DNA from 3 places in the Ensifer sp. ENS07 genome. Region 2 is predicted to be linked to each of the others. Evidence: predicted binding sites of a transcription regulator. Region 2 holds the regulator's gene; each other region holds the start of a gene.
The links. The regulator LexA, encoded in region 2, represses DNA repair genes until DNA is damaged. The targets are predictions, from matches to a motif close to TGTTCNNNNTGTGTTCNG.

Region 1 (4,163 bases), 280 kb from region 2:
TCGACAGCGAGATAGCCACGCCCCGGCACGTTGCCACCGTCCTTGTCCTCGAATTCGTGCAGCTCGACGTAACGCTTCACCAGCGCGAGGCTCAGGAAGAAGAAGATCGCAAAGGACACCAGCCAGAAGGACAGTTCCGTGCCGGTCGCGGCCGCACCAGCGACGATGCGTGTGGTGTAGAGGCCGGCGAGCGTGAACACGTCGACGAGCAGCTTGCGCTTCAGCACGAAGGTATAGGCCGTCGTCGCGCAGGCGTAGAAGGCGAGCACCCCGGCAAACTTCCAGGGCAACAGAAGGGTCAGCGCCACGGACGCGATGATGAGGCAGCCTGCAAGCACCAGCGCTGTCGGCACGGACATCTGGCCGCTCGCGAGCGGCCGGTAACGTTTCTTCGCATGGCGGCGATCGTTGGCAAGGTCCGAGAGATCGTTGATGACGTAGACGGCGGATGCGAGGAAGCTGAAGGCAAAGAAGGCGATGATGACGCTGACGATCGCATCGAAATGCAGCACCTCGTGGTTGAGGATCATCGGCACGCCGATGAGCACGTTTTTCGCCCATTGATGCACGCGGATCGACTTCAGCGGCGCAAGCGCGCTGACCTTGCCGGTATCGAGCCGTTCGGCATCATGGTTGCGACGCCATTTTTCCGCGGCCGCATCGGGCGAGACCACGATCGCGCGGCGTGCCACCTCAAAGACGGCGATATCGTCACGGCTGTTGCCCATGTAGTCGAAGGCGCCGTCGCCGTACCGCTCTACCAGCGCCCGGCGCTTGTTGCTGCTCGTCAGGTTGAGCGCGTCGGTCGAATGCATGACCGAGGAGAACATGCCGACATGGGCGGCAATGTCGTTTGCAACGGACGGTGCTGCGCCGGTCACGAGCACGAGTTCGCGCCCGCTCTTCTTTTCCTCCATGAGCCGGTCGATGACGGCCTGCCGATAAGGCCAGTCTTCCGCACGGCGGCCGGATCTAAGGGCCACTTCGTGCTTCAGCCGTGCCTTACCTTTTGCCAGCCAGACCAGCATCGGAAACAGCATGAGCGGATTGCGCAACAGAATGATCGCAGCACCTTCCCACAGCGTGTCGGCGGCCAGCAAAGTGCCGTCCAGATCCACACACAGCGGTATGTGCCGTGTCTCGGTGCGCGCGTCCATGAAGTCCATCCCAGCCATAGTTGCCGGCATCATGGCGCCTTCAACTTTCCAGAGTGGAAACGCGGGAAGAAGCGCTGCCTGGAAATTGCCGTGCTGGTTAACAAATGCCGAGTAGGAAGGAGTGGCCTTAGCGGCTGCCGATCCAGTTCAGGGCATCGCTCCAATCGGTCATGCGAACAGGCGTTCCATGCGATCCGGTCTCAAACAGCACGAAGCGCGTCGGATAGCCTTTCGACTTGAGCGCGGTGTAAAGCGCCTTCTGGCTTTCGGCCGGGTAAACGCTGTCGCGGCTGCCATGGCTGAAAAAGATCGGCAGTTTCGCTTTGAAGGCAGCGCTCTTCGAAAAATCGGGATCACTGACGCCGCCCATGACCATCATGCCGGAGAGTGCTGCGACGGCGGAGGCGTCGCGCGAGACACCCCAGCAGATGAAGCTTCCCATCGAGGCGCAGGCGAGCACGACCGGACGGCCTCCGGAACGTTCGGACGCGTATCGAACCAGGCCGGCGATATCGGCGGCACCTGCCGTATCGAAGGAGCGGACGCTCGGGGCGTAATAGACGCCGCCATTGGCGACGGCGAGGTTCTTCAGCCGGTTGAAGTTTCCACCGAAGGAAAAGTCGTTGGCACCGAGCCGACGGTCGCCGCCGCGGCCATGGATGAAGATGACCGAGAAGCTGGCGCCGCGATCGGGGCCGACACGGGTCACGTCGAGCGCGCGGCCACCGATATCGAGCGTTTCATTGACCTGCTCGTTCTTCACGCCAAGCGACACATAGGCGCGCTTCACCCGGCGTTCCGGGATTTCGTCGCGTTCGTTGATATCCCGCAGTTCCTGGTAGTCGACCGTCAGGTCGTCACCACCATCCTCCTGGTCGAGCACCTTGGCATAGGAGAACAGATCGTCCTTGTAGGGCTTGAGCGTCTGCGCCTCTGCCGGCGAGGCGGCAATTGCCAAGGCTAGGGCGAACAGGCAGGCACGAAACGGAAAAACAACTGTGGACACGGCCAAATGACGGGCTCCCTCTTTCGCCGCAAGCCTTGCCATTGGCCGCACCGCAAAGCAACACTTGGCCCGAAACACGGCCGTTCGTGCGAAAAATCATCGGCGGCCGGCGCCAGAAATTCTCCTTTTGTTCGCGTATCCTGTGAGAGTCTGGCAGAATTCAGGTGATTCGACCGCCGGGGGATGGCGGCAGAGCCTGGGGCTTGCTATGGCCTCTGGCATTCCCGAACGACAGGAACGATCCGAACGGCCCCATGGACGACAACAGCGACCTCTTCTCAATGCCCGAGCAACCGAAGGCCGTACAGCCGAGCGCCAAGCCGGCCGTGGCTGCAGCCCCCATCGCGCGCGAAGAGCCGCGCCCTGCCCCGAAAGGCAGCGATGGCAGCGATTACGATGCGTCGGCGATCGAGGTGCTCGAGGGCCTTGAGCCGGTCCGTCGTCGTCCGGGCATGTATATCGGCGGCACCGACGAGAAGGCGCTGCACCATCTCTTTGCCGAAGTCATCGACAACTCGATGGACGAAGCGGTCGCCGGCCATGCGAACTTCATCGAGGTCCATCTCGACGCGGACGGGTTCCTGACAGTCACCGACAACGGCCGCGGCATCCCGGTCGAAAACCATCCGAAATTCCCCGGCAAGTCGACGCTCGAAGTCGTCATGACGGTGCTCCATGCCGGCGGCAAGTTCGATGGCAAGGCCTACGAGACCTCGGGCGGTTTGCACGGCGTCGGCGTTTCCGTCGTCAACGCACTCTCCGACGCGCTCGAAGTCGAGGTCGCCCGCAATCGCAAGCTCTATCGCCAGCGCTTCTCCCGAGGCATTCCGCAGGGCGGGCTCGAGGAACTCGGCGACGTGCACAATCGCCGCGGCACGCGCGTCCGCTTCCATCCGGACCCGGATATTTTCGGACCGCACGCGCATTTCGAGCCCGGCCGGCTTTTCCGCATGGCGCGCTCGAAAGCCTATCTCTTCGGTGGCGTCGAGATCCGCTGGTCCTGCGATCCGTCATTGCTGCAGGAAGGTTCGGAGATCCCGGACAAGGCCGTCTTTCACTTCCCTGGCGGCCTGAAGGACTATCTGGCGGCGACGCTCGGCAAGGAATTCACCGTTACCCGCGAGATCTTTGCCGGCAAATCGGAGAAGGCCAACGGTCACGGTTCGCTCGAATGGGCGGTCACCTGGTATGGCGGCGACCAGCAGGTTCATTCCTACTGCAACACCATTCCGACGCCTGAGGGCGGTACGCACGAGGCGGGCTTCCGCATCGCGCTGACCAAGGGACTGAAGAACTATGCCGAGCTGAAGCAGAACAAGCGTGCAGCGCTCATCACCACGGATGACGTGATGATCTCGGCCGCCGGCATGCTGTCCGTGTTCATCCGCGAACCGGAATTCGTCGGCCAGACCAAGGACAAGCTAGCGACAGTCGAAGCACAACGCATCGTCGAAAATGCGCTGCGTGACCCCTTCGACCACTACCTTACCGACAATCCGGCCGAGGCCGACAAGCTGCTCGACTGGGTGGTCGAGCGCGCCGAGGAGCGCGTGCGCCGGCGCAAGGAAAAGGAAGTCAACCGCAAGACGGCCGTGCGCAAGCTGCGCCTGCCCGGCAAGCTTGCCGACTGCTCGCAGAACACCGCTGAAGGCGCCGAACTCTTCATCGTCGAAGGGGACTCGGCGGGCGGCTCGGCGAAGCAGGCGCGCAACCGCGCCAACCAGGCGATCCTGCCCTTGCGCGGCAAGATCCTCAACGTGGCGAGCGCTGGTCGAGAAAAGCTCGGCGCCAACCAGCAGATTGCCGACCTCATCCAGGCGCTTGGCTGCGGCACCCGCAGCAAGTACCGGGAAGAGGATCTGCGCTACGAGCGCATCGTCGTCATGACCGACGCCGACGTCGACGGCGCGCATATCGCCTCGCTGCTGATCACCTTCTTCTACCAGGAGATGCCCGAACTGATCCGCGGCGGTCACCTCTATCTCGCCGTGCCGCCGCTC
Region 2 (4,163 bases):
ACGAAACGTCGACGCCGCAGTTCGGGCCGAAGCACCAGCAAACAGGGCGGCATGGCGCCGTGGTATCTGGCCGCAGCGCTCACCCTTGGCGGCGTCATGGCCCACGACCATCGCGCCGAGTTGCGGCACTGGCCGGTGGTTTCCGATGTCATGGCCTTTGCATCGCGATCGGAAACGAAGCCGAAGCCTCAGCGCGCGGTTCCTGAAGCGCAGGAGCGCGTTGCGCAGCAGGCGGATAGGCACAAACCAAATCCGAAGCCCAACCCGGCGACGAAGGTTGTCCTGGCCGCCCCGGTGCCGTCGGTGAATGTCGGCGTCACGCCGCCAACCCCTCTCGTGCGGCCGAATGAAGAGGTGAAGACGGCATCCATCCGTACCGATCAGTTCTATTTTTGCGGCATTCGCAACGACAACTGCGTGATCGATGGCGCGACCTTCGTCTTCCATGGCGAGACGATCCGCGTCGCCGATGTCGATGCACCGCGAATCCGCCAGGCAAGCTGCGACAAGGAGCGTTCGCGCGGCTTCTACGCCAAGCAGCGCCTGCGCGAATTGCTGAATGCAGGCGACTTCAGGCTGATCTCGGCGGGAGGGCGATCAGATGCCAAGGCCGGCGAGAAACTGCGCCTGGTCACCCGCGGTGACCAATCTCTTGGACGTGTACTCGTTTCCGAGGGGCTCGTGCGGCCGTGGGAAGGGCGCCCGACGCCCTGGTGCTGAGATCAGCTGGGAGACGATCGGCGGACATCGTCGATCGTTCTGTGGAAAGTATCCGTCCTGCAATTCGACGGCGCGTTTTTCAGAAAATGCCTCTTGCGGTTTTTCTGCAATCATTCTAAATCCGCGCCAACGCTTGGTTATCCGAGCTGTGAGGCCTCGTGGCGGAGTGGTGACGCAGAGGACTGCAAATCCTTGTACCCCGGTTCAATTCCGGGCGAGGCCTCCAAAAATCTCACCTCGTTAAATTTGGTTTGGCGTTCTGCCTTAGGGCAGCGCGGTAAAATTCGCGACACGTCCGCGCAAGCCACGTCTCCTATGCCTCCGTCGGATCTTATCGCTTCGGTGAATTCGGTAGAGGGGGAACGATGACTCCGCTGAGATCAACCGCATCGGTAGCGTCCGTCAACATTAAGAACGGAGGCAATGGCATCAATGAAAAAGAGACTGATCCTGACGGCGTTGGCGTGTTTTGCGGCGACCGCTATGGAGGCGCGCGCGGACGACCTGGTTTTCCAGCTGAAGAACAACACCGGCGCGGTACTGACGAATTTCTATACGTCGCCGGTCGGCGTCAATGAATGGGAAGACGATGTTTTCGGTCGGCAGGTCCTGAACCCCGGCGAGAGCATGGAGATCACCATTGCCGACGGGCGGGACGTCTGCAAATACGACATGCGATTCGAATTCGAGGAAGGCTCGGCCCTCGATACGACCGAGGACACGCAGGATCTCTGCGAACTCGGCGAATACACGATCCACGAATAAGCGATCTGGATTTCAGGTCGCCTTAAATGGAAAGAGCCTCGCCACTTTCAGTGGCGAGGCTCTTTTGATTCGGCGTTCTGCCTGGAATTCAATGGTAGCGGCGGATCAGCCCGACGAGCTTGCCCTGGATTTTCACGCGATCCGGTCCGAAAATGCGCGTCTCGTAGGCGGGGTTGGCCGCTTCGAGCGCAATCGACGCGCCCTTGCGACGGAAGCGCTTCAGCGTCGCTTCCTCGTCGTCCACGAGCGCCACGATGATGTCGCCGGGATTGGCCGAGTTGCCGTTGCGGATGATCACCGTGTCGCCATCGAAGATGCCGGCCTCGATCATCGAATCGCCCTTTACTTCGAGGGCGTAATGCTCGCCGCTGCCGATCATGTCGAGCGGAACGGTAATGTCATGGGTGTTGTTCTGGATCGCCGAGATCGGCACGCCGGCAGCGATGCGGCCCATCACCGGGACGGAAACAGACGTGCTTTCGGCGACCGGCGCCGGCTTCGGCGTGGCAGGAGCGGCGGCCGGCGGCTTTCCGAGGCTGCCCTCGATCACGCTCGGCGAGAAGCCTCTGCGCGGCTGTTGCTGGCCGGCGGCGTAGGCTTCCGGAAGCTTGATGACTTCGAGCGCGCGCGCCCGGTTCGGCAACCGGCGAATGAACCCGCGCTCTTCGAGCGCCGTGATCAAACGGTGAATGCCGGACTTCGACGCCAGGTCGAGCGCATCCTTCATTTCATCGAAAGACGGCGGTACGCCCGACTCCTTCATGCGTTCGTGGATGAACAGAAGCAATTCCTGTTGCTTGCGGGTCAGCATGGCACGTCGCTCCAGAGGCGTGAAACAAATCAAGAACAGACACTATCTGTTCCATATGTGTTCCGCAAGTGCCTAAAATTCCGTGAATTCAGGCAATTGGCTGCTTCTGTGGGGGCGATTGGTCACTTTTGCGGGAGCGGGGCGGTTTTCGGCGACGGTTGCGTCCCAAAACAGCGCCGGGCAGGCCGGTCGCGCGCGTGATTCGAACGAATCGCGGCTCTCTTCGCGGAGAGACTTAAGTCGCTTGCGAGGCCGAGCAGGCGTCTTCGAACTCCTTCACCGTTTCGGCGCTGTTGTCTTCCGGAAGCACTGCGTCGGCCGCATCGGTCGCAACGGGCGTATCGCCGTCATAAACGAAGGACTGGATGTAGAACGCGAGCGCGCCCTTCCAAACATTGCGTCCATCGATCTGATGGCACGGCACGGCCCGTTCGAAATCGGTCTGGAGTTCATCCACCGTCGCGGCACTGAGCTTGACGTCAGGCATATTGGGCGATGCGACTATCGAAGCGAGAAGCAGGGCGGCAAGCACGGTGATCGTCCACTTGATGAAGGGGTGGGACTACGGGTTGGTAAACGATGTGAACCGCGCTTTCGTTCCGAAGTCCAGCAAGCATGGCGATCACTCTGCCATGTTCAACAGCTCTTTGCCCGCAGGCTGTGGCTGATTTGCGCCAGCCGCTCCATCTCAACCTCGTCTCGGCCGTTCTTCATGGACCGGCGCGGAGAATGCATCGGAGCTGCCAGCTTTCGCATCGGGCCTGGGGCGCGCAAAAATCCCTGCGGGGAAGGGCCTTCACCGTCTCGACAGGCCTCTAAAAAAAGATAACTTTGCGTGGAAAGTGGGGTGGTTGCATGCATAGATTGTCGTTGGTGGTGCTCGGCCTGTTGCTCACGGCTGGAGCGGCGTCTGCCGAAGAAGGGCGTTCGAATATCTGGAAACGGATCAACGCCTGGACGGTGGGATCCGATCCTTCCCTGGGAGGCTCGTGTTACGCGGCGACGAGCTATGACGCCGGCGCTATCCTTCGTATCGGCTTTTATCCGCGGGGATCGACGAACCTGGCGTTTCTTTCGATCGGCAATGCCGAATGGAAATCCATCGAGCCGCAGCGGGAATACGATGTTGCCTTGCAGCTCGACCGTGGTCGTCAGTGGCCGGCCGTTGCGTTCGGTGTTGATCTGACCGGCGCCAAGGCCCTTGTCGTCAACTTTTCCAACACCGACTTCTTTACCGAGTTCGTTCGCAAGAACACCTTGGCGCTGGCCTTCGAGGGGCGCGTCGTCGCGAGCCTCAGCCTGCGTGATTCGATGAAGGCGGTAAGCGAGATGTTCAAGTGCCAGGAGGCGGTGAGCGCCTTGATCCCGAATGGCGATCAGGGAGCGGCGAACGATCCCTTTGCGGGCGCCGGTGGCAATGCGCCGAACAACGATCCCTTTGCCGGCGGCGGCCAGACCAAGTCATCGAAAGATCCTTTCGCCATGTGATGGGCAGTCCGCTTGCCGCGGAGAGGTGAATATTCCTAAAATATTGCCTGGGATCGGCTAGGCACCCTCGACAGCGATGCGGGGACCTATCAAAATGCGGGCAAACGGGGGTTTTGCATGCGTAGATTGCTGGTCGGATTGGTAAGCTGTCTGATCGCCGCGGGATCGGCCGCGGCTGAGGAGTCCGAAATCATCAAGTGGAAGGATGTCGACGGCTGGACCGTTGCTTCCGACACCTCGATGGAGGGCTCCTGCTTCATCTCGTCGGTATTCGACGGCGGGGTCACCTTGCGCCTTGGGTTCTATCCCAAGGGCTCCGAGTCGCCGCTCTATATGAGCTTCGCCAGCGACGACTGGAGGTCGCTCGAGGTCGGCAAAG
Region 3 (4,163 bases), 410 kb from region 2:
GCGCTCGGTCAACTTGTAGAGCGAGGCAGCAAATTCACTCGGCAACCGCACGCAGCCATGGGACGCCGGATAGTCCGGCACATGGTTGGAGCCATGCAGAGCAATGCCCGACCAGGTGAGCCGCTGCATGAACGGCATCGGAGCGTTCGAATAGATGTTCGACTTGTGATGACGCCGCTTTTCCAGGATAGAAAAGATGCCCGATGGCGTCGTGTGGCCCGCCTTGCCGGTCGAGACCGGTGATGTCGCAATGACAGCGTCGCCGTCATAGACGACGAGCGATTGCTGATCTTTCGAGACGATGATCTGCAGCGGCCCGCGACTGCCTGCAAAGCCGGTAGCCGGCGACAAAAGCAGTGCGACGACGCTGGCGGTGAGAGCGAAACGCGATACCATACACTCAACCCAACACGTGACTTGGCGAACAAGCCTAGCCTTCAATCTTTAAGGAATTCATCCTGCTGTGTGGGCTGTCGGTCAAGGTTGCGTGATCGCTTTGCGAAGCGTGCCTGCTCGGGCAAGCACGCTTGCGGTCTCACGGATCGCGTTTTCTGGTGCCGAAAGTGTAGCCGGTTTCGACGCTCGCCTTGCCGAATTTGTCGCGCAGCTTGTTGATCGCGTCCTCGGCCGCAGCGCGCCTGGTGGCCGCGGGATCGACGAGATCGGGCGGATCGGCGAGATCCGGGGCGGAGAGATCGCTGACGCCGATGCCGATCAGCCGATACTTCGTTCCGTCCGCCTCTTTTTCGAGAAGTTGCAGGCCGATGCGGAAAATGCGGTCGGCAAGGCGGGTAGGGCTATCCAGGCGCCGGTTGCGGGTGCGGATCTTGAAGTCGGCGGTTTTGAGCTTGAGAACGACCGTCTGGCCGGCGAGTTCCGACTTTCGCAGCCGGTGGGCCACTTGCTCGCTGAGGCGCCGCAGATGCGTGACCAGGTCGTCATAGCGCGCGATATCGTCGTTGAACGTCGTCTCTGCGGAAACGCTCTTGGCTTCGCCGTCGATTTCGACCGCTCTTTCGTCGAGCCCGCGCGATAGGCGAAAGAGCCGCTGCCCCATGGTGCCATAGCGCCGCATCAGGTCGCCTTCCTCCATGGTCTGCAGTTGCCCGATCGTGCGCACGCCGTCACGCTCCAGCGTGGCGGCAAAGGCCTTGCCGACGCCCCAGATCAGGGTCACCGGCTTCTCGCGCAGGAACTCCAGCGCCTCGGCTTGGCCGATGACGGAAAAGCCGCGCGGTTTTTGCAGGTCGGACGCCACCTTGGCGAGAAACTTGCAGTAGGAGAGGCCGACCGAGACGGTGATGCCGATTTCCTGCTCGATCCGGCGGGCGAGCCGCGCGAGCGTGCGTGCCGGCGGATCGTGATGCAGCCGCTCCGTGCCGCTGAGTTCGAGGAAGGCTTCGTCGATCGACAGCGGCTGCACCAGCGGGGTCAGTTCCTGCATCAGCGTGCGCACCTCGCGGCCGACGCGGGCGTATTTCTCCATATTGGGCTTGATGACGATGGCCTGGGGGCAGGCTTCCAGCGCCTTGAACATCGGCATGGCCGAGCGCACGCCGTGAATGCGGGCGACGTAGCAGGCGGTGGAGACCACGCCGCGCTTGCCGCCGCCGATGATCACCGGCTTGTCCGCAAGCTCCGGGTTGTCGCGCTTCTCGATCGAGGCATAGAAGGCGTCGCAGTCGATGTGCGCCAGCGTCAGGTCATAGAGCTCCGCATGCCGCAGAATGCGCGGGCTGCCGCAGGCGAGGCAGCGCCGCACCGACGCCGCCTGTTCCTTGAGGCAGTCGCGGCAGGAGCCTGGAGAGTGAGCAGCGCTGTCGAGCATATCGGGAACAAATATTGAACATTGCGACCTTAAGCACTACTCTAGCGAGTCTCAAGGAGGCGCGATTGGAAATCACAATGCAATTGTCGCCGTTGAAAAGGATCACCGGGCGCGTCTTGCGCAGCGCCGGCGCGGCTGAATTTGCGCCGACGGGCAGCCGATCCGGGCTAGCCGCGGAAGTGCGCGCGAATGGCTGCGGCTGCCTCCGGCCAGTCTGCGACGGCGCGGATGTCGGCGTCGAGCTTCGGCGCGAGCGCCTTGAACTCCGAGTCGGCCATGAGGTTTATCGGCAGGCAGGTCGGCGCGTGATCCTTCACCGATCGCAGGTTGCGAAGCATGTCGTCGATGAAGACGAGGGGGACGTTACGGCTGCCGTGAAGTTTTTGGACGATCGGCCCCTTCGGCTCTTCGGACGCAAGCAGCGGATAGGGCAGGCCGAGCCGGTCAAGAAGAGCGCGACGAACCGCAGCGTGCTGCGGCGGCATCGCAGTCAGAAAGACGATATCGGCTTCCTCCGACAATGCGGCCAGGGTCTCGACGACCTTGGCGGCGGGCGTTTGCCAACGATCCTGCGAGCCGTAGAAGGTGTCGAGCAGGATCTTGACCTCTGGCTCCGTCACCGGCTGCTCGTCCGCGTGGGTGATGATGTTGCCGGTCAGGCGAAACGATCGGGGCAGGAGGACATGGCCGCAGCTCCCAAGGAACGCTTTGAACGGATTGATGAATTCAAGCACGACATCGTCGATGTCGCTGACGATCAGCGGACGGTTTCCAAGCGTGATGCTGTGAACTGTCGGCGCGTTTGCCACCCTCAATCCTCGAAGCCTGCGTGGCCGGAAAGTACCGTATGGGCGCGCACGACGTCTTCAGGCGCCGTACCGGTCGCGGTGCAGAATGCCATCAGGGTCGGCTCATGGTCCATCAGAAAGGCGACGAGCCCGCCCATGAAGCCGGGTTCGGCAATCGCGTTGCGCAACGCCGTCGGGTCCGTGCCGGTCAGCGCCAGAAAGCGGGACAGAAGCTCAGGCTCGCCGGCAAGCCAGGAGAGAATGTCGATGGCGATTTCGTCGGCGCTCTTCAATGGTTTGTCCCCGTATGGTTTTTACGTGCGGAGTTACCTATTTTTCAACCAAATAGGCCTATCTCTGACGTTGAGGAAATGGGTCGAGTCGTCGGCTCCGCACGTTAATTGTCCTGAGGAGACTTGCAAGGTGACGATGGACAGCAAGGGATCGACATGCCCAAACAGGTGATGATTGTTGAGGACAACGAGCTGAACATGAAGCTCTTCCGCGACCTGATTGAGGCCTCCGGCTATGCGACGATCCAGACTCGCAACGGCATGGAGGCGCTCGAGCTCGCGCGCAAGCATCGGCCCGATCTCATTCTCATGGACATTCAGCTGCCGGAGGTTTCCGGTCTGGAAGTGACGAAGTGGTTGAAGGAAGACGATGAGCTGCACGTCATCCCGGTCATCGCCGTGACCGCCTTTGCGATGAAGGGCGACGAGGAGCGGATCCGCCAAGGCGGGTGCGAAGCCTATGTCTCCAAGCCGATCTCCGTACCGAAGTTCATTGAGACGATCAAAACCTACCTGGGCGATGCCTGAGCGGCGGGAAAATTGATATGACTGCGCGTATTCTTGTTGTCGATGACGTTCCGGCCAATGTGAAGCTGCTCGAAGCCCGGTTGCTTGCCGAGTACTTCGACGTGCTGACGGCCAGTGACGGTTATGCCGCCCTGGCGCTCTGCGAAAAGACGCCCATCGACCTGGTGCTGCTCGATATCATGATGCCCGGTCTCGATGGTTTCGAAGTCTGCGAGCGGCTGAAGGCGAACCCGAAGACGGCACATATCCCGGTTGTCATGGTCACCGCGCTCGACCAGCCTTCGGACCGCGTGCGTGGCCTGAAGGCCGGCGCCGACGATTTCCTGACGAAGCCCGTCAACGATCTGCAGCTGATGTCGCGGGTGAAGAGCTTGGTGCGGCTGAAGAACGTCAGCGATGAGCTGCGCCTGCGGGCCCAGACGGCGCAGACGATCGGGCTTGAAGATGTTGGCCGGGCGGACCGGCCTGACGAGCCCGGCAACGTCCTGCTCGTCGATGGCCGCGGCTCGTCGCAGGAGCGGCTGCCGCGCGCCCTCAAGCCGATTGCCGAGGTCTCGGTCATCTCCGATCCGCAGGCGGCATTGTTCGAGGCGGCGGAGAACAATTTCGACCTCGTCATCGTCAATGCGAATTTCGACGACTACGATCCGTTGCGGCTCTGCTCGCAGTTGCGCTCGCTGGAGCGCACCCGTTTCATCCCTATCCTGCTGATCGCCGAGCAGGGCA

Region 1: the regulator LexA is predicted to act here: its motif matches at 2,281-2,298, upstream of parE (DNA topoisomerase IV subunit B).
Region 3: the regulator LexA is predicted to act here: its motif matches at 1,832-1,849, upstream of IB277_RS04530 (DNA polymerase IV).

Annotation. Positions count from the first base shown of each region.
Region 1 is NZ_JACVBE010000001.1:1,041,977-1,046,139, reverse strand. Features, by position in the region: gene IB277_RS05290 (UbiA family prenyltransferase) at 1-1,157, opposite strand, end outside; gene IB277_RS05285 (alpha/beta hydrolase) at 1,285-2,205, opposite strand; gene parE (DNA topoisomerase IV subunit B) at 2,418-4,163, shown strand, end outside.
Region 2 is NZ_JACVBE010000001.1:1,322,087-1,326,249, forward strand. Features, by position in the region: gene IB277_RS06720 (thermonuclease family protein) at 1-720, shown strand, start outside; tRNA gene IB277_RS06725 (tRNA-Cys) at 873-946, shown strand; gene IB277_RS06730 (hypothetical protein) at 1,144-1,485, shown strand; gene lexA (transcriptional repressor LexA) at 1,574-2,296, opposite strand; gene IB277_RS06740 (hypothetical protein) at 2,532-2,828, opposite strand; gene IB277_RS06745 (hypothetical protein) at 3,152-3,784, shown strand; gene IB277_RS06750 (hypothetical protein) at 3,911-4,163, shown strand, end outside.
Region 3 is NZ_JACVBE010000001.1:908,796-912,958, forward strand. Features, by position in the region: gene IB277_RS04525 (L,D-transpeptidase family protein) at 1-396, opposite strand, end outside; gene IB277_RS04530 (DNA polymerase IV) at 536-1,828, opposite strand; gene IB277_RS04535 (hypothetical protein) at 1,996-2,637, opposite strand; gene IB277_RS04540 (DUF3572 domain-containing protein) at 2,640-2,909, opposite strand; gene IB277_RS04545 (response regulator) at 3,066-3,437, shown strand; gene IB277_RS04550 (PleD family two-component system response regulator) at 3,455-4,163, shown strand, end outside.